Regions from separate parts of the Nonomuraea sp. NPDC004580 genome, predicted to be linked through region 3. Evidence: riboswitches for the same ligand, from Rfam matches in the RefSeq annotation. Region 3 holds a riboswitch; each other region holds the start of a gene.
What was found. Region 3 has a riboswitch for cobalamin ahead of ABZW11_RS18100 (hypothetical protein). Riboswitches for the same ligand answer to the same signal wherever they lie in the genome.
Positions count from the first base shown of each region.

Region 1: it holds a riboswitch for cobalamin, as region 3 does, so the genes downstream of both, ABZW11_RS35940 (ribonucleoside-diphosphate reductase subunit alpha) here and ABZW11_RS18100 (hypothetical protein) in region 3, are expected to answer to the same signal.
Region 2: it holds a riboswitch for cobalamin, as region 3 does, so the genes downstream of both, ABZW11_RS43505 (ABC transporter substrate-binding protein) here and ABZW11_RS18100 (hypothetical protein) in region 3, are expected to answer to the same signal.

Region 1 is NZ_JBEXLH010000053.1:42,255-48,409, forward strand. Features, by position in the region: gene glmS (glutamine--fructose-6-phosphate transaminase (isomerizing)) at 1-1,391, shown strand, start outside; gene ABZW11_RS35930 (SAM-dependent methyltransferase) at 1,450-2,205, shown strand; gene ABZW11_RS35935 (tripartite tricarboxylate transporter substrate-binding protein) at 2,330-3,271, shown strand; cobalamin riboswitch at 3,276-3,481, shown strand; gene ABZW11_RS35940 (ribonucleoside-diphosphate reductase subunit alpha) at 3,587-5,758, shown strand; gene ABZW11_RS35945 (ribonucleotide-diphosphate reductase subunit beta) at 5,773-6,155, shown strand, end outside.
Region 2 is NZ_JBEXLH010000090.1:23,344-29,498, forward strand. Features, by position in the region: gene ABZW11_RS43480 (TIGR03621 family F420-dependent LLM class oxidoreductase) at 1-907, opposite strand, end outside; gene ABZW11_RS43485 (phytanoyl-CoA dioxygenase family protein) at 966-1,733, shown strand; gene ABZW11_RS43490 (phosphotriesterase-related protein) at 1,718-2,674, shown strand; gene ABZW11_RS43495 (cytochrome P450) at 2,671-3,891, shown strand; gene ABZW11_RS43500 (Gfo/Idh/MocA family oxidoreductase) at 3,941-4,804, shown strand; cobalamin riboswitch at 4,812-4,931, shown strand; gene ABZW11_RS43505 (ABC transporter substrate-binding protein) at 5,004-5,987, shown strand.
Region 3 is NZ_JBEXLH010000015.1:41,524-47,678, forward strand. Features, by position in the region: gene ABZW11_RS18095 (DUF998 domain-containing protein) at 1-626, opposite strand, end outside; gene ABZW11_RS18100 (hypothetical protein) at 746-1,111, opposite strand; cobalamin riboswitch at 1,152-1,272, opposite strand; gene ABZW11_RS18105 (ABC transporter ATP-binding protein) at 1,345-2,115, opposite strand; gene ABZW11_RS18110 (iron ABC transporter permease) at 2,121-3,209, opposite strand; gene ABZW11_RS18115 (ABC transporter substrate-binding protein) at 3,206-4,246, opposite strand; gene ABZW11_RS18120 (MFS transporter) at 4,261-5,496, opposite strand; gene ABZW11_RS18125 (SagB/ThcOx family dehydrogenase) at 5,493-6,155, opposite strand, start outside.

The DNA of each region.
Region 1 (6,155 bases), on a different contig from region 3:
CCGTCAGGAAGACGCTCAAGAGCGTCGTCGGCACGTACGGCATCGCGGTGATCGACGCCGAGCGGCCCGGCGAGGTGGTCGTGGCCCGCAACGGCAGCCCGATCGTGCTCGGCATCGGCGAGAAGGAGATGTTCGCCGCCTCCGACGTCGCCGCGCTGGTCCGTTACACCCGCCAGGTCGTGCACCTGGAGGACGGCGAGCTGGCCGTGCTCAAGGCCGACGGCTTCCACACCTTCTCCAGTGACGCGCGGGAGACCGCGAAGGAGCCGCTGACCGTCGACTGGGACGCCGGCCACTACGACACCGGCGGCTACGAGCACTACCTGCTCAAGGAGATCTCCGAGCAGCCCGAGACGATCACCCGCACGATGAGCGGCCGGCTCGACGAGCGCTTCCACGTGGCCCACCTGGGCGGGCTCAACATGGACGCCCGCGAGACGCGCGGCTTCCGCCGGGTGAAGATCATCGGGTGCGGATCGGCGTACTACTCGGGGCAGATCGGGGCGCAGCTCATCGAGGAGCTGGCGCGCATCCCGTCCGACGCCGAGCCGGCCAGCGAGTTCCGCTACCGCAACCCCGTGGTCGACCCCGACACCCTCTATGTCGCGATCAGCCAGTCGGGCGAGACCTACGACACGCTCGCCGCCGTGCAGGAGCTCAAGCGCAAGGGCGGCCGGGTCATCGGCATCGTCAACGCCGTCGGCAGCGCCATCGCCCGCGAGGTGGACGGCGGCATCTACCTGCACGCGGGGCCCGAGGTCTCGGTGGCATCGACGAAGGCGTTCACCTCGACGTGCCTGGCCTTCGCGCTGCTCGCGCTGCACCTCGGCCGGGTGCGTGACCTGTCGCCCGCCGACGGCCGCCGCATCGTCGAGGGCCTGCGCCGGCTGCCCGGCCAGATCGAGCAGATCCTCGGGCAGAGCGACCGCATCGCCGAGCTGGCCAAGAAGTACGCGCCGCACCCGAGCATGATGTTCGTCGGGCGCGTGCGCGGCTACCCGGTGGCCCGCGAGGGCGCGCAGAAGCTCAAGGAGATCTCGTACGTGCACGCCGAGGCGTACCCGGCCAGCGAGCTCAAGCACGGGCCGCTCGCGCTGATCGGCCCCGACATGCCGACGGTCGCGATCGTCCCCGACGACGAGCTGCTCGACAAGAACCTCACCACGCTCGGTGAGATCCGCGCCCGCGGCGGTCAGGTGCTCATGGTCGGCCACCGCGAGCCTGACGCCAAGCTGGCCGACGACGTGATCGTGATCCCGAAGAACGAGATCGAGCTCGACCCGATCCTGCTGACGATCCCGCTGCAGCTCCTGGCCTACTACGCGGCCGTGGCGCTGGGCCGCGACGTCGACAAGCCACGCAATCTCGCCAAGAGCGTTACGGTTGAGTAGCTAATCCAAATTTGCCCAGACTATCGTTATCTCGGCGCGGACGGCATAAATTCAAAGGGTGCGGCAGTTCGACCATCGCAGGCCCCATCCCGCACGCATGTATGACTACATGCTCGGCGGGAAGGACAACTTCGCGGTCGATCGCCAGGCCCTCGATCAGCTCGCCGAGCTGATCCCGGAGGCGGTCCCGCTGGCCCGCGCGAACCGGGCCTTCCTTCAGCGTGCCGTACGCTATGTCGCCCGCGCCGGGGTCGATCAGTTCCTCGACCTCGGCAGTGGCCTGCCCACGCAGGGCAGCGCGCACGAGGTGGCCCCGGACGCCAAGGTCGTCTACGTCGACAGCGATCCGGTGGTGGGGGCGCACGCGGCGGTCCTGCTCAGGCGCACTCCCGGCCGGGCCAGGTTCGCCCAGGCGGACCTGCTCGACACCGAGAACGTGCTGGCCGGCGCGGGGGAGTTCCTCGACTTCGAGCGGCCGGTCGGCGTGCTGCTGGTGTCGATCCTGCACTTCCTGCCCGACTCCGACGACCCGCAGGGTGCGGTGGCGGCGCTGCGCGAGCGGCTGGCGCCGGGAAGTTTCCTGGTCATCTCGCACGCCACGACCTCCCGCGGCGAGGACGACGAGCCGCCGCCGGGCCGCGCGGGCAGCGGGACGGATCGCTCGCCGGCGCGCATCAGGGCGTTCTTCGGGGACTTCCCGATGGAACCGCCGGGGCTGGTGCAGGCGACGGACTGGCGGCCGGACCGGCCCAAGCTGGTGGGTGACTGGTCGCTCCCTTCGTCCCTTATGGCCGGAGTCGCCCGTAAAGCTTAATAAGCCCGAAAATCAAGAAAAAGCGCAACATATATCGATTTTGAATAGCGACCATGACCCCGGTGTATAGCCTGCCGTAATGGGTTAATAACCTAGAGTAATGGGGGGTTCGGGGGAGAAGCATATGCGCCGGCGGCGCTTTCTGGCCTGCGGGCTGGGAGTGGCCGCCGCCATCGCGGGCTGCGGCACGGAGCGGGCCGGCGGGCACGTGCCGATCACCGGGTTCACCCTCAAGCCGGACGGGCGGCGCTGGGAGCGGGTCGGGCAGGCGTTCGCGGGAGCGGCCCTCGCCGTCGGGTACGAGCCGGGCGGCGGCGTCGACCTGGCCCTGAGCGGCCTGCCCGCGCTGGCCGCGGCGGAGCTGAACAACGGCCAGAGCATCATCGACACCGCCACCCCGCTCGCCAGGCTCAGCGGGGAGGCGCTGGTCGTGGTCGTCCCCGACGCCTCTCCGCTGAAGGACTTCGGCGACTTCGGCGCCAGACTGCTGGCCGATCCAGGCCACACGATGCTGGCGGGCGGGTCGCAGGGCGAGCCCGACCACCTGCTGTTCGGCCTGATCGCGCGGGCGCTCGGCGCCGACACCCGGCAGGTCGACTACACCGGCTACCCCAGCGGCCCCGAGGCCGTGGCCGCGCTGCTGTCCGGCAGGGCCGTGGCCGCCGCAGGGCCGCTGTCCGACTGGCGGCCCGGGCTCAAGCGCGGGCGGATCAGGCCGCTCGCGGTCTCCTCGGCCGTCCGCGTGCCGGAGCTGGACGCGCCGACCCTGCTGGAGTGCGGCGTGCGGGTCGACTTCGCCGAGTGGGTGGGCGCGTTCGGGCCCGAGGACATGGACGGGGAGAGCCGCGAGGCGGCCGTGCGCCTGTGCGAGGAGGTGCTCGGCTCCGCCGCGTGGGAGGCCGCCTGCCGGGCCGCGGGCTGGCTGCCGATCCCGCTCACGGGCGACGACTTCGCCCACTGGCTGGACACCGAGCTGGCCCGCACCCGCGCCGTGCTGCGGGATCTCGGCATGGTCGACACGACCAAAGCCACAACATGCTGGGGTAGTTGCGGGAACGGCCACTAGATGTAGGATCTCGGTCGTCGCTGGTTCGCCTCCTCGGGGGCGGAGCAAAAGGGAACCCGGTGCGATTCCGGGGCTGCCCCGCAGCGGTGAGCGGGAACGACCGCCGTCATAGAGCACTGGAGAGATCCGGGAAGCGACGGCCAGTAGGAGCTCCACGGAGGTGGAGCGGGCCCGCGAGCCCGAAGACCTGCCAGCGGTGTGCAGTGTTCATGGCCTCGAGGGCGGGTCTGGCACACGCGGTCCGGCGCGCCCCGCGCCGCGCTCCGCCGTGCTCTCGCCTGCCCTCATGGGGAAGCTCGCGAGGAGAGAGAGCACGTGACCCAGATCGTTGAGGTTGACCGCCGCCTGGCCATCGAGGAGGCCGCCGCCCGGGTGATCGCCGATCCGGCCAACTCCCGGGTCGCCGCCCGGCTGCTGGCCGAGGAGATCGCCGACGAGGCGGCCGGGCACGGCGTGCGGACGTTCTCCGAGTCGATCGCCGCCACCCACGCGGCCGGGCTCGTCCAGGACCGCCTCGCCGCGTTCGTCGCCGCGCACGCCGCCGAGCTGGACGCGCTGGTCTCGGACGCGGCGGACGACCGCTTCGAGTACTTCGGGCTGCGCACGGTCTATGACCGCTACCTGCTGCGCCACCCCGAGACGCGCGCCGTGCTGGAGCGGCCCCAGCACTTCTTCCTGCGGGTGGCCTGCGGGCTGTCGGAGACCGTGGCCGAGGCGGCCGAGCTGTACGCGCTCATGTCCACGCTGTCGTACCTGCCCAGCTCGCCCACGCTGTTCAACTCCGGCTCGCGCCGCCCGCAGCTGTCGTCCTGCTTCCTGCTCGACTCGCCCCGCGACGAGCTGGAGGCCATCTACGACCGCTACGGCCAGGTGGCGCGGCTGTCGAAGTACGCCGGCGGCATCGGGATCGCGTGGACCAGGGTGCGTTCGCGGGGCTCGCTGATCAGGGGCACCAACGGCCACTCCAACGGCATCGTGCCGTGGCTGCGCACGCTCGACTCCTCGGTGGCCGCGGTCAACCAGGGTGGGCGGCGCAAGGGCGCGGCCTGCGTCTACCTGGAGACCTGGCACGCCGACATCGAGGAGTTCCTGGAGCTGCGTGACAACACCGGTGAGGACGCCCGCCGCACCCACAACCTCAACCTGGCCAACTGGGTGCCCGACGAGTTCATGCGCCGGGTGGAGGCGGACGAGATGTGGTCGCTGTTCGACCCGAAGGAGGTGCCCGACCTCACCGACCTGTACGGATCGGCGTTCGAGGCGAGATATCGCGCTTACGAGGCCGCCGGGCGATATGTCCGGCAGATTCCGGCCCGCACCCTGTACGGCCGCATGATGCGCACCCTCGCCCAGACCGGCAACGGCTGGATGACGTTCAAGGACGCCGCCAACCGCACCTCCAACCAGACCGCCCGCCCCGAGAACGTCATCCACCTGTCCAACCTGTGCACCGAGATCCTGGAGGTCACCAGCGACGCCGAGACCGCGGTGTGCAACCTCGGCTCGGTCAACCTGGCCGCCCACCTCGCGGGCGGTGACATGAGCGGGGATCTGGACTGGGAGCGGCTGCGCCGCACCGTGCGGACCGCCGTGCGCTTCCTCGACCGCACCATCGACCTCGGCTTCTACCCGACGCCGCAGGCCGAGGCGGCCAACAAGCGGTGGCGGCCGATCGGGCTCGGCGTGATGGGCCTGGCCGACGTGTTCTTCACGCTGCGGCTGCCGTTCGACTCGCCGAAGGCGCTGGAGCTGTCCACCCGGATCGCCGAGGAGATCGCGCTGGCCGCGTACGACACCTCGGCCGACCTCGCGGCCGAGCGCGGCAGGCACCCGTCGTACGACGAGACCAGGGCGGCCGGGGGAGTGCTGCACCCCGACCACTACGGCGCCGCCACCGGACCACGCTGGGACGCGCTGCGCGCGAAGATCGCCACGACCGGCCTGCGCAACTCGCTCATGGTCGCCATCGCCCCGACCGCCACCATCGCCTCGATCGCCGGCTGCTACGAGTGCATCGAGCCGCAGGTGTCCAACGTGTTCAAGCGCGAGACCCTGTCGGGCGAGTTCCTTCAGGTCAACCGCTACCTGGTGGCCGATCTGCAGGCGCGCGGGCTGTGGACGGCGGCGCTGCGCGACGACCTCAAGCGGGCCGACGGCTCGGTGCAGCAGGTGCCGGGCGTGCCCGACGACCTCAAGCTGCTCTACCGCACGGCCTGGGAGCTGCCGCAGAAGGCGCTCATCGACCTGGCCGCCGCGCGGCAGCCGTACATCGACCAGTCGCAGTCGCTCAACCTGTTCATGGCCAGCCCGACCATCGGCAAGCTCTCCTCGATGTACGCCTACGCCTGGAAGAAGGGCCTGAAGACCACCTATTACCTGCGCTCGCGGCCCGCGACGCGCATCGCGCAGACCACGGTCGCCGCGCCTGCGGCGCAGGCGGTGGCCTGCTCGCTGGAGAACCCGGAAACCTGCGAAGCCTGCCAGTAAGGAGCCCCCTCGACATGCTGCTCGACCCCGGCATGGACCTCACCCTGCGGCCCATGCGCTACCCCGACTTCTACGAGCGCTACCGCGCCGCGATCCGCAACACCTGGACGGTCGAGGAGGTGGAGCTGCACTCCGACCTCGCCGACCTGGCGAGGATGACGCCGCAGGAGCGGCACCTCATCAACCGGCTGGTCGCCTTCTTCGCCACCGGCGACTCGATCGTGGCCAACAACCTCGTGCTCAACCTCTACCAGCACGTCAACGCCCCCGAGGCGCGCCTGTACCTGAGCAGGCAGCTCTTCGAGGAGGCCGTGCACGTGCAGTTCTACCTGACGCTGCTCGACACCTACCTGCCCGACCCCGATGAGCGGGTCAAGGCGTTCGCCGCGATCGAGCA
Region 2 (6,155 bases), on a different contig from region 3:
TGCCCGCCAGCTCCTCGGCGACGGGCTCGAAGGCGGGCAGATCGCGCTCGTGGTGCAGCACGAAGTAGGACAGGTCGTGCTCGTCCCGCCAGTGGCGGAGCTGGTCCGCGATGTCCTGCCGGGTGCCGAGCAGGAGGTGCGGGGTGCCCTCCAGCGGCGCGGTCCGCGCGGCGCTCCACGACGCATCGGCCTTGAGCTCGCCCACCGCCATCACGCTCGTGCCCAGCTCCAGGCGGGGGTAGCGGTCACCGGCCGCCTCCTTGACGACGGCCAGCCTGGCTTCGAGCGCGGCGGGGCCGCCGTCGCGTACGTCGGGGCCGCTCCCGTCGGGCAGCACCCGCAGGGTGAGGTTGACGACGTCGGCCTCCCGGGCGGCCAGGCGGATCATCCTCGCGCCGCCCGCGCCGATCACCAGCGGCGGGCGGGGCCGCTGCACGGGCTTGGGGCGCTGGTCGAGGCCGGTGACGCGGTAGTGCCGCCCGTCGAAGCTGAACGGGCCCTCGCCCCAGAGCCCCTTGAGCACGTGCAGCGCCTCGCGCAGCCGCTCGACCCGTACGCCGGGCGGCTCCAGCCGCAGCCCCGCGCCCGCGTAGTCGGCGGCCATCCAGCCGGTGCCGATCCCCACCTCAAGACGCCCGCCCGACAGCACGTCCAGCGTGGCGGCCTCCTTGGCGAGCACGGCGGGATGCCGGAAGTCGTTGGCGAACACCAGCGTGCCGACCCGCAGCCGCTCGGTGGCGCACGCGGCCGCCGTCAAGGCCGCGACCGGCGCGAACCTGTCGCCGGTGAGGTGGTCGGGCGCCAGCAGCACGTCGAACCCGGCGCCCTCCAGCCGCCTGGCCTTCTCCGCCCACGCGCGCCCCGACTCCGCCTGCCTGACCACCGCGCCGAACCTGAACCGCCGCATGGCCCCGAGTGTAGACACAGGTCTTACCAAGCGCTTGCTCTGGTGCGAGACTGTGTCCATGGAGATCCCGGTACGGGAGGCGACCGCCGCCGAGGCGGACTTCTTCGCCGCGCACGGCTGGGTCAGGCTGAGCCGGCTGATCGACCCCGCCACCGCCGCCGCACTGCGCGAGCGCGCCCTGGACCACCTGCGCGAGCGGTCCAGGGAGCACCGCGGCCCGGTGGACGTGGCGTTCGGGCAGTCCAGGGACGTCGCCGCGACCGACGAGGCGTTCGCCGCCCTGGCCCTGCACCCCCAGATGGGACGCAACGCCGTCCGGCTGCTGCACGGCGTGCGGGCCGTTCGCGTGCAGGTCACCAACCTGCTCGTCAAGGAGGCGGGCGAGCACGGCGCCACGGAGTTCCACCAGGACTTCCCCTGGATGCCGATGGACCGCTCGGCCATGCTCACCGTCTGGCTCGCCCTCGCCGACGTGCCCGCCGACATGGGGGCGCTGCGCTTCTACGCGGGCTCGCACCGCCACGGGCTGCTCGGCCGCAGCTTCACCCGCCCGGATGACGACCAGCTCACCCAGCACCCCTGGCTGAAGGAGCTGGAGCTGTCGCCGCCGCTCGACCTCATGGCCGGCGACGCGACCGTGCACCACGCGCTGACCGTGCACGGCGCGCCCGCCAACCGCCATGACCGCCCCCGCCTGTCCTTCACCGTCACCTACTTCGACGCCGACGCCCTCTACACCGGCCTGCCCTACGCCCAGACCGACGGGCTCGGCCTCCAGGTCAACCGGCCGTTCGAGCACGGGAGGTTCCCGTGCCTGAAACCGTGACGGGCCCGGTCGCCGAGCTCGGGGCGACGCTCATGCACGAGCACGTCTTCGGGCTCAGCCCCGAGATCCTGTGGAACTGGCCGGACATCCCCGAGGGCTGGGACCTGGAGACCCGCGCCCGCGAGGCCGCCGCCAAGCTCGACGCGCTCAAGGCGGCCGGCATCGACACCATCGTGGATCTGACCGTGGTCGGCCTCGGCAGGTACGTCCCCGCCGTCCAGCGGGTGGCCGAGCTGACCTCGGTCACCATCGTGGCCGCCACCGGGCTCTACACCTACGACGCGCTGCCGCCGTACTTCGGCAACCGCGGGCCGGGCTCGCTGTTCGGCGGGCCGGACCGGCTGGCCGAGTTCTTCGTCCGCGACCTCACCGAGGGCATCGGCCGCACCGGCGTCAAGGCGGCCATGCTCAAGTGCGCCTCCGACCGGCAGGGCATGACCGAGGGCTGCCGGCGGGTGTTCAGGGCGGTCGCCGAGGCCCACCTGGCCACCGGGGCGCCCATCACCACCCACTCGCACAGCGCCTCCAGGGGCGGGCTGGAGCAGCAGAAGCTGCTCGCCTCGCTGGGCGTGGACCTCGGCCGGGTGGTCATCGGCCACGCCGGCGACTCCACCGACCTCGCCTACCTGGAGGAACTGGTGGCGAACGGGTCCTACCTCGGCATGGACCGGTTCGGGATCGACACGATCCGCCCGTTCGACGACCGGGTGGCGGTCGTGGCCGCGATGTGCGAGCGCGGCCACGCCGGTCGCATGGTGCTCGGCCACGACTCCTACTGCTTCAACGACCGCTTCGACGACGCCGTCGTACGCCGCCGCCACCCCCGCTACCACCTGCTCCACATCTCCCAGGACGTGCTGCCCGCGCTGCGCGCCAGGGGCGTCACCGAGGAGCAGATCCACCAGATGCTCGTCGGCAACCCGCGGAGGATCTTCGGATGACCGAGCCGGCGACCCTGGGCGACTTCGACGTGAGCGCCGCCTGGCACGTGGCCGGCCCGTACCCGTTCCTGGCCAGGCTGCGCCGCGAGGCGCCGGTGTTCCGCAGCGCGCGGCTGGGGGCGTACGTGCTGACCAGGTACGCCGACGTGCGCGCCGCGTACGGCGACCCGCGCCGCTTCTCCTCCAAGGGCTCGCTGACGATCTCCCGCAGCCTCACCCAGGAGACCCGCGACAAGCTGGGCGAGCACGGCTCGTTCCTGTCGAGCTTCGTGGCCAACGTGGATCCGCCCGACCACACCAGGCTGCGCAGGTCGGTGTCGCGGGCGTTCACGCCGCGCGCGGTGGCCGCGCTGGAGCAGGAGTTCCGGCGGCTGAACGAGGACCTGCTCGACCGCCTCGCCCCGCGCGGCACCACCGGCCGCGCCGCCGACTTCGTCACCGAGATCGGGCACGAGCCGTCGGTCAAGCTGACCGCCCGCTTCATCGGCGTGCCCGAGGAGGACGAGGCGTTCGTGCAGGCGCACGTCAAGGACTGGTTCCAGCTCTTCCTGTCACCGCAGCCGCCACAGCGGCAGCTTGAGCTGGCCGCGAGCTTCCTCGACTACCTCGCGTACGTGGACCGCCTGGTGGCCGAGCGTGCCGCGCGCCCGCGCGGCGACTTCACGTCCCTGATGACCTCGCTCATCGGCGCCGAGCTGACCCACCGCGAGGTGGTCGAGCTGATCTCGACGATCCTGCTCGGCGGCAACGACACCGTGCCGAACCAGCTCGGCAACACCGTGCTGCGGCTGCTCAGGGAGGGCCGCTGGCCGGTGCCGGAGCCGCTGCTGGCGGGCGCGTCGGAGGAGTGCATGCGCATCGACGGGGCCTCGCTGGGCTCGTTCAGGTACGCGGCGGAGGACGTCGTCCTGCACGGCGTGACGATCCCGGCGGGCTCGCTCGTGCTGCTGTCCACAGACTCGGCAGGACACGACGAGAGCGTCTTCCCCGAGCCCGAGCGGTTCGTGATCGACCGGCCCAACGCGGCCGACCATCTCGTCTTCGGCTACGGCATCCACTTCTGCGTGGGCGCGGCGCTCGGCCGGCTGCAGCTGCGCACGGCGCTGGAGGTGCTCGGGCGGCGGCTGCCCGGCCTGCGGCTCGTGGCCGGGCAGGAGATCGCGTATCGCAGGTCGCTCGTGGGCCGCGGGCTGACCGCCCTGCTCGTGGAGTGGTGATCTTCTCCTCTATGGTGGGAAATATCCTGATTTCCTGAGGAGGACGTGCATGGAGCCGGTGGCGGTCGGACTGATCGGTGCGGGACCCTGGGCGCGCATGGCGCACGCGCCCATGCTGGCCGAGAGCCCGCACACGCGGCTGGCCGGCGTCTGGGCCCGCCGCCCCGAGGCCGCCGCCGAGCTGGGCGCGCCGGTGTTCGAGCGGGTCGAGGAGCTGTTCGAGCACTGCGAGGCCGTCGCGTTCTGTGTCCCGCCCGCCGTCCAGGCCGAGTACGCCGTCCGCGCCGCCCGCGCGGGCAAGGCGCTGCTGCTGGAGAAGCCGCTCGCCGACTCCCTCGACGCCGCCGAGCGCGTCGTGGACGCCGTCGCCGAGTCGGGCGTCGCGACCCAGATGGTCTTCACCATGCGCTACACCGCCGCCACTCGCGCCTTCCTGGCCCGCTGCGCCGAGGTCGAGCCGTTCGGCGGGCACGCCGCCAACATCTCCGGCGCGCTGCTCGGCGACCACCCCTTCGCCACCCCCTGGCGGCTGGAGCGGGGTGCCCTGCTCGACGTGGGACCGCACGTGATCGACGTGCTCGACGCCGCGCTCGGCCCCGTCACCGGCGTGCGCGCGCACGGCCACCCGCTGCGCTGGATCGGCCTGCTGCTGGAGCACGAGGGCGGCGCGGTCAGCGAGGCGTCGCTGAGCATGGCCGCGGGCGGCGACGTGCCGCCGTCCACCATCGCCGTGTACGGCCGCACCGGCAACGCCGTCCTGCCGCCCCGCGACGGGGACGACGACCACTTCGCCAGGGTCGCCGAGGAGTTCGCCGCCACCGTCCGCAAGGGCGGCGGCCACCCCTTGGACGCCGCACACGGGCTGCGCATCCAGCGGATCATCGCCGAGGCGGAGGCCCAACTCGCCCCTTGACGCGGCGGGCGTATGAGGGATTGATAGCGTTTGCCCGACGCGCAGAGCGCAGCGAAGTCCGGTGAAAGTCCGGCGCTGTCCCGCAACTGTCATAGCCAGGTCGCCTGCCTCCGCGCCGACGCACATCAACCCTCGTGGAAAAGGGTGATCCGTCACTACCAGCGGGTCTCTCGGTTCCAACAGTGTGAAAGGACTACTCGTGAGGCCCGTACGCACGGCCTTCGCGGGCGCGCTGCTGGGAACGCTCGTCCTGGCCGGTTGCGGCCAGACCGGCACCACAGCAGGCCCTGGCGCAGCCCCCACCTCAGCGTCCGCCGCCCCCTCGGCCCCCGTCCCCTCCGCCGCCGGCTTCCCCGTCACCGTCGAAGCGGCCAACGGCAAGGTCACCATCCCCAAGCGGCCCGAGCGCATCGTCTCGCTCTCTGCCACCCACACCGAGACCCTCTACGCCATCGGCGCGGGCTCCCAGGTCGTCGCCGTGGACGACCGCTCCAACCATCCGCCTGAGGCCCCCAAGACCGACCTGTCCGGCTTCAAGCCGAACGTCGAGGCCATCGTCGCCCAGGAGCCCGACCTCGTGATCCTTTCCGACGACCTCGACGACGTCGTCTCCGAGCTGGGCAAGGTGAACGTGCCCGTGCTCCACCAGCCCGCCGCCACCGGGCTGGACGAGGCGTACGAGGAGATCTCCGAGCTGGGCGCGGCCACCGGCCACCAGGACGAGGCCGACAAGGTCGTCACCGGCATGAAGACCGCCATCGACGACCTCGCCGCCAAGGCGCCCAAGGACACCAAGCTCACCTACTACCACGAGCTCGACCAGACCCCCTATGCCGTTACGTCCAAGACGTTCATCGGGCAGATCTACGGCCTGTTCGGGCTCACCAACATCGCCGACAAGGCGCCCGACGCGGCCGGCGGCTACCCCAAGCTGTCCGCCGAGTTCGTCGCCCAGGCCGACCCCGACCTGATCTTCCTCGCCGACGTCAAGTGCTGCCGGCAGAACAAGGACGCGCTGGCCGCCCGGCCCGGCTGGAAGAACCTGTCCGCCATCAAGAACGACCGGGTGACCGAGCTCGACGACGACATCGCCTCCCGGTGGGGTCCGCGCGTGGTCGACCTGGCCAGGAGCATCGGCGAGGCCGTCACCAAGGCCACGGCGAAGACCGACGGCACGGGCTGACGATGGCCAAACCCGCCGATCCCGCGCGGGCTGACGCGGCGGCACCGGCCGGGTCCGCGCGGACTGACGTGGCGGGGCGGGCCGGCCCCGCCCCGCCCCCCCCCCCCCCCGCCCGCGCCCCGCGCGGGCGGGCGGGGGGGAGAGCGCCCATAGGAAATCCACACAACC
Region 3 (6,155 bases):
AGCACCGCAGCCCAGACCACGATCGCATATACAGCCAGCCGTTCCATGCCGCCCAGCCCGAGTCCGAGGAACTGACCGCTGAGGAAGAGCGCCGTCGCCGCCACCCCGACCGCTCCGGCGAACAGGCTCCACACGCTTTCGAAGCGGTGGTCCAAGGCGCGCAGGCGCAGGCCGTACACGATCATGCCGACGTTGCCGCACACGAAGATCAGTAACGCACCTACCAGATGGAGCAGCATGTTCTCGTTCTCTGGCGCCAAGCCGACCAGGATCCAGCCGAGGCCGGCCAGCGCCACCATCGCCCGTCCCGCGCGCCCGCCCCGCGCGGCCGAGGCGAGGAGCAGACCCGCGACCAGTAGCAGGCCGAGGACGAGGAAGGACCCGTTCATCAGCGCGTGCCGGGGTGAACAGGCGGTGGGTCCGCACGCAGTGTTGCCCAAGTCGCTGAGGTAACCCTCCGAGACCGGGTACAGCGCCACCCACTCAGCTTGCACAACGAAGTCCACCACAAACACCTGCAGGCACGACAGCCAGATGACCCCGGCTGCCACAGACCGGTACATCCCGCTCGAGGTCCGGCCGTCCCAGAATCGACGCGTCCGAGCAGACGCCTTCTCATCAGCCATCACACCTCCCTGAGGTCCCAAGTCCTTTCATACAGCGATCCTTCCGTCCCGGGAGGTGCTGCGGTATCTGCCGAACGGCTGATTCGCCGGGAGTGTCAACTCGGGTGCGGCCCGATGGGTCACCGATCGAGGTGACCACGGTGTCGCAGTGGGAGCTGGGAATGACGCCCGCGGTGTCGCCCCAGGCGTATCGGGACGTGATGGAAGTGATCACGGATGCGGGGCACGGGCTCGCCGGCGGTCACGCCGATGCTCTCGATCCGCAGCTCGCCTGGCGGCACCAGGTCCCAGGTGGTGCCGCCGAAGCCGCCCAGCATCCAGCGCATGGCCGACATCCATCGGCAGGCGCCGCTCAGGGCGGTCACCATGAACCAGCACGTGACCGAGATCATGCCGGCGCTCGGGCTCGAGAAGTCGATGGGCTGGGACGGCGCCTTCGACGACAAGGCGGGCCGCAGCCGCGAGGCGCCGGCCAAGGCCGGCATCAACTCCTCCCTCAAACCGGAGGACTGCGCGACCGGCCCGGTCACCACGGACCTGGTGGAGGAGGCTCCTGGCCTTCCCACCCCTTTCCGGGCAGTGGCCTACGTAGGGGATCGCTCACCGAGCACAGTGGCGGGACCGCGCCGGATACACACGGGCTTCCTCGTTCCGCCGTCTCCTTCGTCCCGCATCGTCTCATATGCGCCCCTCCCCCAGCAGTCCAGGGAACTTCCGATCACCGGCCGGGGCGGAAGATGAGGTGGGGAGTGTCGGTGCCCGGGGTTGAGGTGACGTGTGCGTCGATGCCGAACACGTCCCTGACCAGTCGCGGAGTGAGAACGTCTGGCGGCGGGCCGTCCGTGACGACACGCCCCTCGGCCAGGACGTAGAGATGATCGCAGTAGGCGGCGGCCAGGTTGAGGTCGTGCAGGGCGGCGACGACGGTGACTCCTGTCGAGGTGACCAGGTCGAGCAGCTCGAACTGGTGACGGACATCGAGGTGGTTGGTCGGCTCGTCGAGCACCAGGACAGGTGCCTGCTGGGCGAGGGCGCGGGCGAGCAGCACGCGCTGCTTCTCGCCACCGGACAAAGTGCTGTAGCGGCGATGCGCGAGGTGGGCGACGCCCGCGTGGGCGAGGGCGTCCGAGACGATCTTGGTGTCCTCGGCGGTGTCGGAGGCGAAGGGGCGTTTGTGCGGGGTGCGGCCCATGGCGGCCATCTCCCAGGTCGTGACGTCGAAATCGGAGCGGGTCTCCTGCGGTAGCGCGGCGACCAGTTGGGCGGCGCGCCGGGGGGTGAGTCGCCACAGGTCCTCGCCGTCCACGGTGATGCTGCCCCGGGTGAGAGGGAGGTGGCGGTAGACGGCTCGCAGCAGGGTGCTCTTGCCGCTGCCGTTCGGGCCGATGATCCCGACGAAGCGACCGGAGGCGGCGGTGAGGTCGACGCCGGTGACGATGGGGGCTCCGGCGAGGGTGATGTGCACGTCCTGCAGGGTCAGGGTGGTCATGGTGGTCACAGTCCGGTGGTGTCGCGGGCGCGGACCTGCACGAGCCAGAGGAACAGCGGGGCGCCGATGACGCTGGTGACGACTCCGACCGGCAGTTCCTGGGGGTGCAGGGCGGTGCGGGCGGCGATGTCGACGAGAACGAGGAAGGCGGCGCCGGCGAGGGTGGCCACGGGCAGCAGGCGGCGGTGGTCGCTGCCGACGAGCAGCCGTGCGGCGTGCGGGATGATCAGGCCGATGAAGCCGATGCCGCCGGCGAGGGCGACCATCACACCGGTGAGCAGGGCGATGAGCAGGAACAGGTGGCGGCGCAGCCGGGCGGCGGAGATGCCGAGGCCGGCGGCGGTCTCGTCGCCGAGCAGCAACGTGTTGAGCGGTCTGGCCTGGGCGAGCAGGGCGATCATGGTGGCGGCCAGGACGGCGGCGGGCAGTCCGAGCGCGGCCCAGCTCGCTTCGGCGAGGCTGCCGAAGAGCCAGAACAGCACCGACTGGGTGGTGCCGGGGTCGTCGGCCTGGAGGACGAGGAAGCTGGTGACGCCGGACAGGGCGTACGTGACGGCCATGCCGGACAGGATCAGCCGCAGCGGGGCGAGGGTGCCTCCAGCGCGGGCGAGGACGTAGACGACGGCGAACGCTGCCAGCGCGCCGAGGAAGGCGGCCACGCCGGTCGAGACGCCGCCGAGGGGAGCGAATCCGGTGATGATGACGGCCACCGCGCCGGCGGCCGCGCCATAGGTGAGGCCGAGGACGTACGGGTCGGCCAGCGGATTGCGCACGAGCGCCTGGGTGGCGGTGCCGGAGACGGCCAGGCCCGCGCCGACCAGCGCGGCGAGCAGGGCCCGGGGCAGGCGCAGGTTCCACACCACGGTGTCCTGGCTGACGGTCCACGTGGCAGGGTCGCCGTGGCCGGTCAGGTGCCAGATGATGATGCGGGCCACGGTGCCGGCGGGCACGTCGACGGTGCCGAGCAGGATCGAGGCGGCCAAACCTGCGATGAGCAGCCCGGTCAGGACGGCGTACGCCGCCCAGGTGATCCGGCGGCGCGCTGGATCCGGCCTGGCCGGCGCGGAGAGCAGGTCAGGCTGCACGGTCGTCATCCGGCGGGCGAGAGCTGCGCGGCGAGGTCGACCACGGCGTCGGCGTTGCGGACGCCGCCGGCCGAGGCAGCCTCGTAGATCAGGCGGGCGAAGCGCTTGCCGGTCACCGCGCGAACGCCGCGCAGGGCCGGGCTGTCGAGCAGGTACTTCTCGGCTTCGGCGAAGCGGGCGTCGTTGGCGGCCTGGCTGCCCTTGTCGTAGATGATGATCAGGATGACCTGCGGGTCGCGGGCGACCACCTCCTCCCAGCCGACCTTGGTGTAGGCCTTGTTCTGGTCGGCGAAGAGGTTGCGCCCGCCGGCCTTGCCGATGACCGCGTTGATCACCTGCTGGTTGCCGGGCGCGTAGGGGGTGGCGGTGCCCTCGTCGTACTCGAAGGGGAACACGGTGGGCCGGTCGGCGTCCTTCAGCTGGGCGGATTTGGTCTCCACCGGGGCGATTTTCTGCTTCATCCCGGCGATGACCCGCTGGGCGCGGTCAGGCACACCGAAAATCTTGCCGAGGTTCTCCAGGTCCCGCCACACCAGCTCGAAGCCGGTCTGCGGACCGGTCAGCGCCGACTCGCACGCGGTGGACAGGGCGAGGTAGGACGGGACTCCGTCGGCCGCCAGTTCCTTCTGGGACATGGCGCCCGGGGCGTCGAAGTTGCTGCTGAAGCCGCCGAGTACCAGGTCGGGCTGTATTGACAGAAGTTCTTCGCGTGGCACCGGCTTGTAGCCGCTGCCCGCGGTGTACTTGCCGGACAGCGACGGCATGGCGGCGACCTGCGCAGAGAACTGCTGCGGCAGGCTGCCCGGGCGGGGCGCCATCCCCAATGCCGCGACCCGGTCGCCGAGGTCGAGCCAGAGCAGCAGCTCCAGCACGGCCGGCGTGAGCGCCACCGCCCGCTGGGGCGGGGCCTTGACGACGGACTCCACCCCGTTGCAGTCGGAGACCCTGACGGGGGTGAAGGCGGGCGCCTGGCTCTCCTGGACGCGGGACGGGGCGGCGGGCGCGCAACCGGCGCTCAGCAGCACCGCCGCCATCGAAGTGATCACGAACAAGCGGTGCATCACGCGCCTTTCCCGGATGATTGATCAGTGACCACCGAGGGCGGCTCGGCGGTGAGCAGCTTCGTGCCGAGGGCGGCGGTGACGGCCGCCAGCGCGGAGAAGCCCGCAGCCGCCACGAACATGACGGTCGTGCTGGTGCCCGCGTCCACGAGCGCCGCCGCGACGAGGTTGCCCAGCGCCGATCCGGCGAAGGTGGCCGTGATGCCCCAGGCGAAGGCCTCGGTCAGGGTGCCTTCGGGCGCGCACCGTCCGGTGAGTTCGAAGGTGCAGATGACCAGCGGGGCGAGGAAGAACCCGGCGGGCACCGACAGCGTCACCAGCGCCGGCACGTTAGGGGCCGCCGCGAGCAGCACGACGCCGCCTGCGTACCCGGCGAGGATGATGCGCATCCGGACCGAGGCGTCGGACCGCCACGGCCGCGCGCCGTAGACCAAGCCGCCGATCAGGCTTCCGACGCCGAAGGCCGCCAGCGCCAGGCCGCCAGCGGCCGGTTCGGTGGTCTGGCCGGCGAACTCCACGAAGGCGACACGCAGGATTCCCAGCAGTGCTCCGGCGAGCACGGTGACGATCAGCAGCACGACGATGCCCATCGACCGCAGCGGCCCGGCGAGCCCTCCCGCACGGCGGGCCGGCGTCCAGGACCGCGACGGCGGCAATGAGCTGAACCACAGCGTGCCGCCGAGCAGGATCACCGCGCAGCCGCCCACCGCCCAGCCCGGGCCGGCGACCGCGCTGACGGCGGAGACCAGCAGCGGCCCGGCGATCAGCGCGACGTCAAGCACCATGGCGTCCACGGCCAGCGCGGTCCGCCGGATCCCTTCGTCGGCGATCACCTGCGACCACAGCGCCCGCGCCGCGGCAGCCACCGGCGGCAGTGACAGTCCCACCGCCGCCGACCACGCCGCCAGAGCGCCGGTCGCGGGTTCCCGGTAGGCGGTTATCAGCAGGCCGGTGAACGCGGCGGCGTTGATGCCGGTCGCGATCGTCAGCGACCAGGTCTGCCCGAACCGGTCCACGAGCCGGCCGTGCACCGGCACTCCGGCGGCGTAGGCGACGCCGCCCGCCGCGGTCACCACGCCCGCCACCGCGTAGGAGCCGGTCCGCTCCACCGTCAGCAGCAACACGGCGAAGGTGCAGGCCTGCAGCGGCACCCGGGCGCACACGCCCACCAGCAGCAGTGACGGCACCCATCGGTGCCGCCACAGCCGCCGGTACGCCGAGGCCGCGCCGCTCATCGCGTCCGCGAGCCGGCCGGGTGCGGGGCGACGAGCTGCCGTGGATCGGTGAGCCGGGCCCGGGTGATCCCTTCCGGCATGCCTGTCGCGCCCAGCACGGGTAGCCCGGCGCCGAACATGTACAGCGCCCCTTCGGAGAAGCCGTCCAGGCCGAGCGCCTCGTCGAGCTCCTCGTCCCGGAACGCGGCGCTCTGCCAGGCGCCCAGCCCGACCGCGGTGGAGGTGAGCACGAAGGTCTGCCCCAGGTAGCCGGCCGACAGCAACGTCACGCGCAGCGCCCGGGAGTGCCGGTACTTGTACATCGTGCGCTCGAACACGACGCTCACGAAGCAGACGAACGCCGACGGCGTGCACATCTCCGACTCGTACGTCAGCCGGTGCAGCCGCTCCCGGTCGAACTCGGGATCGATGAGCTCCAGCGCGTGCGCCTCGGCGTTGTAGTGGTACAGCCCCGGCGGCACGTCCTGGACGTCGAGCACCGCGACATAACCCTCCAGCTCGTGGCGCGCGCCTCCGCACGGGCTGGTGCGCAGCATCAGCGTCCCGAGATCACCGGCGTCGTAGAGCTGCATCGGCGCGAACGTGTAGAACAACGCCGTGGACAACTGGGCCAGGCTCACCGGTTCGCCGGTGAAGACGCGATGGGTCCGCCGCCGCGT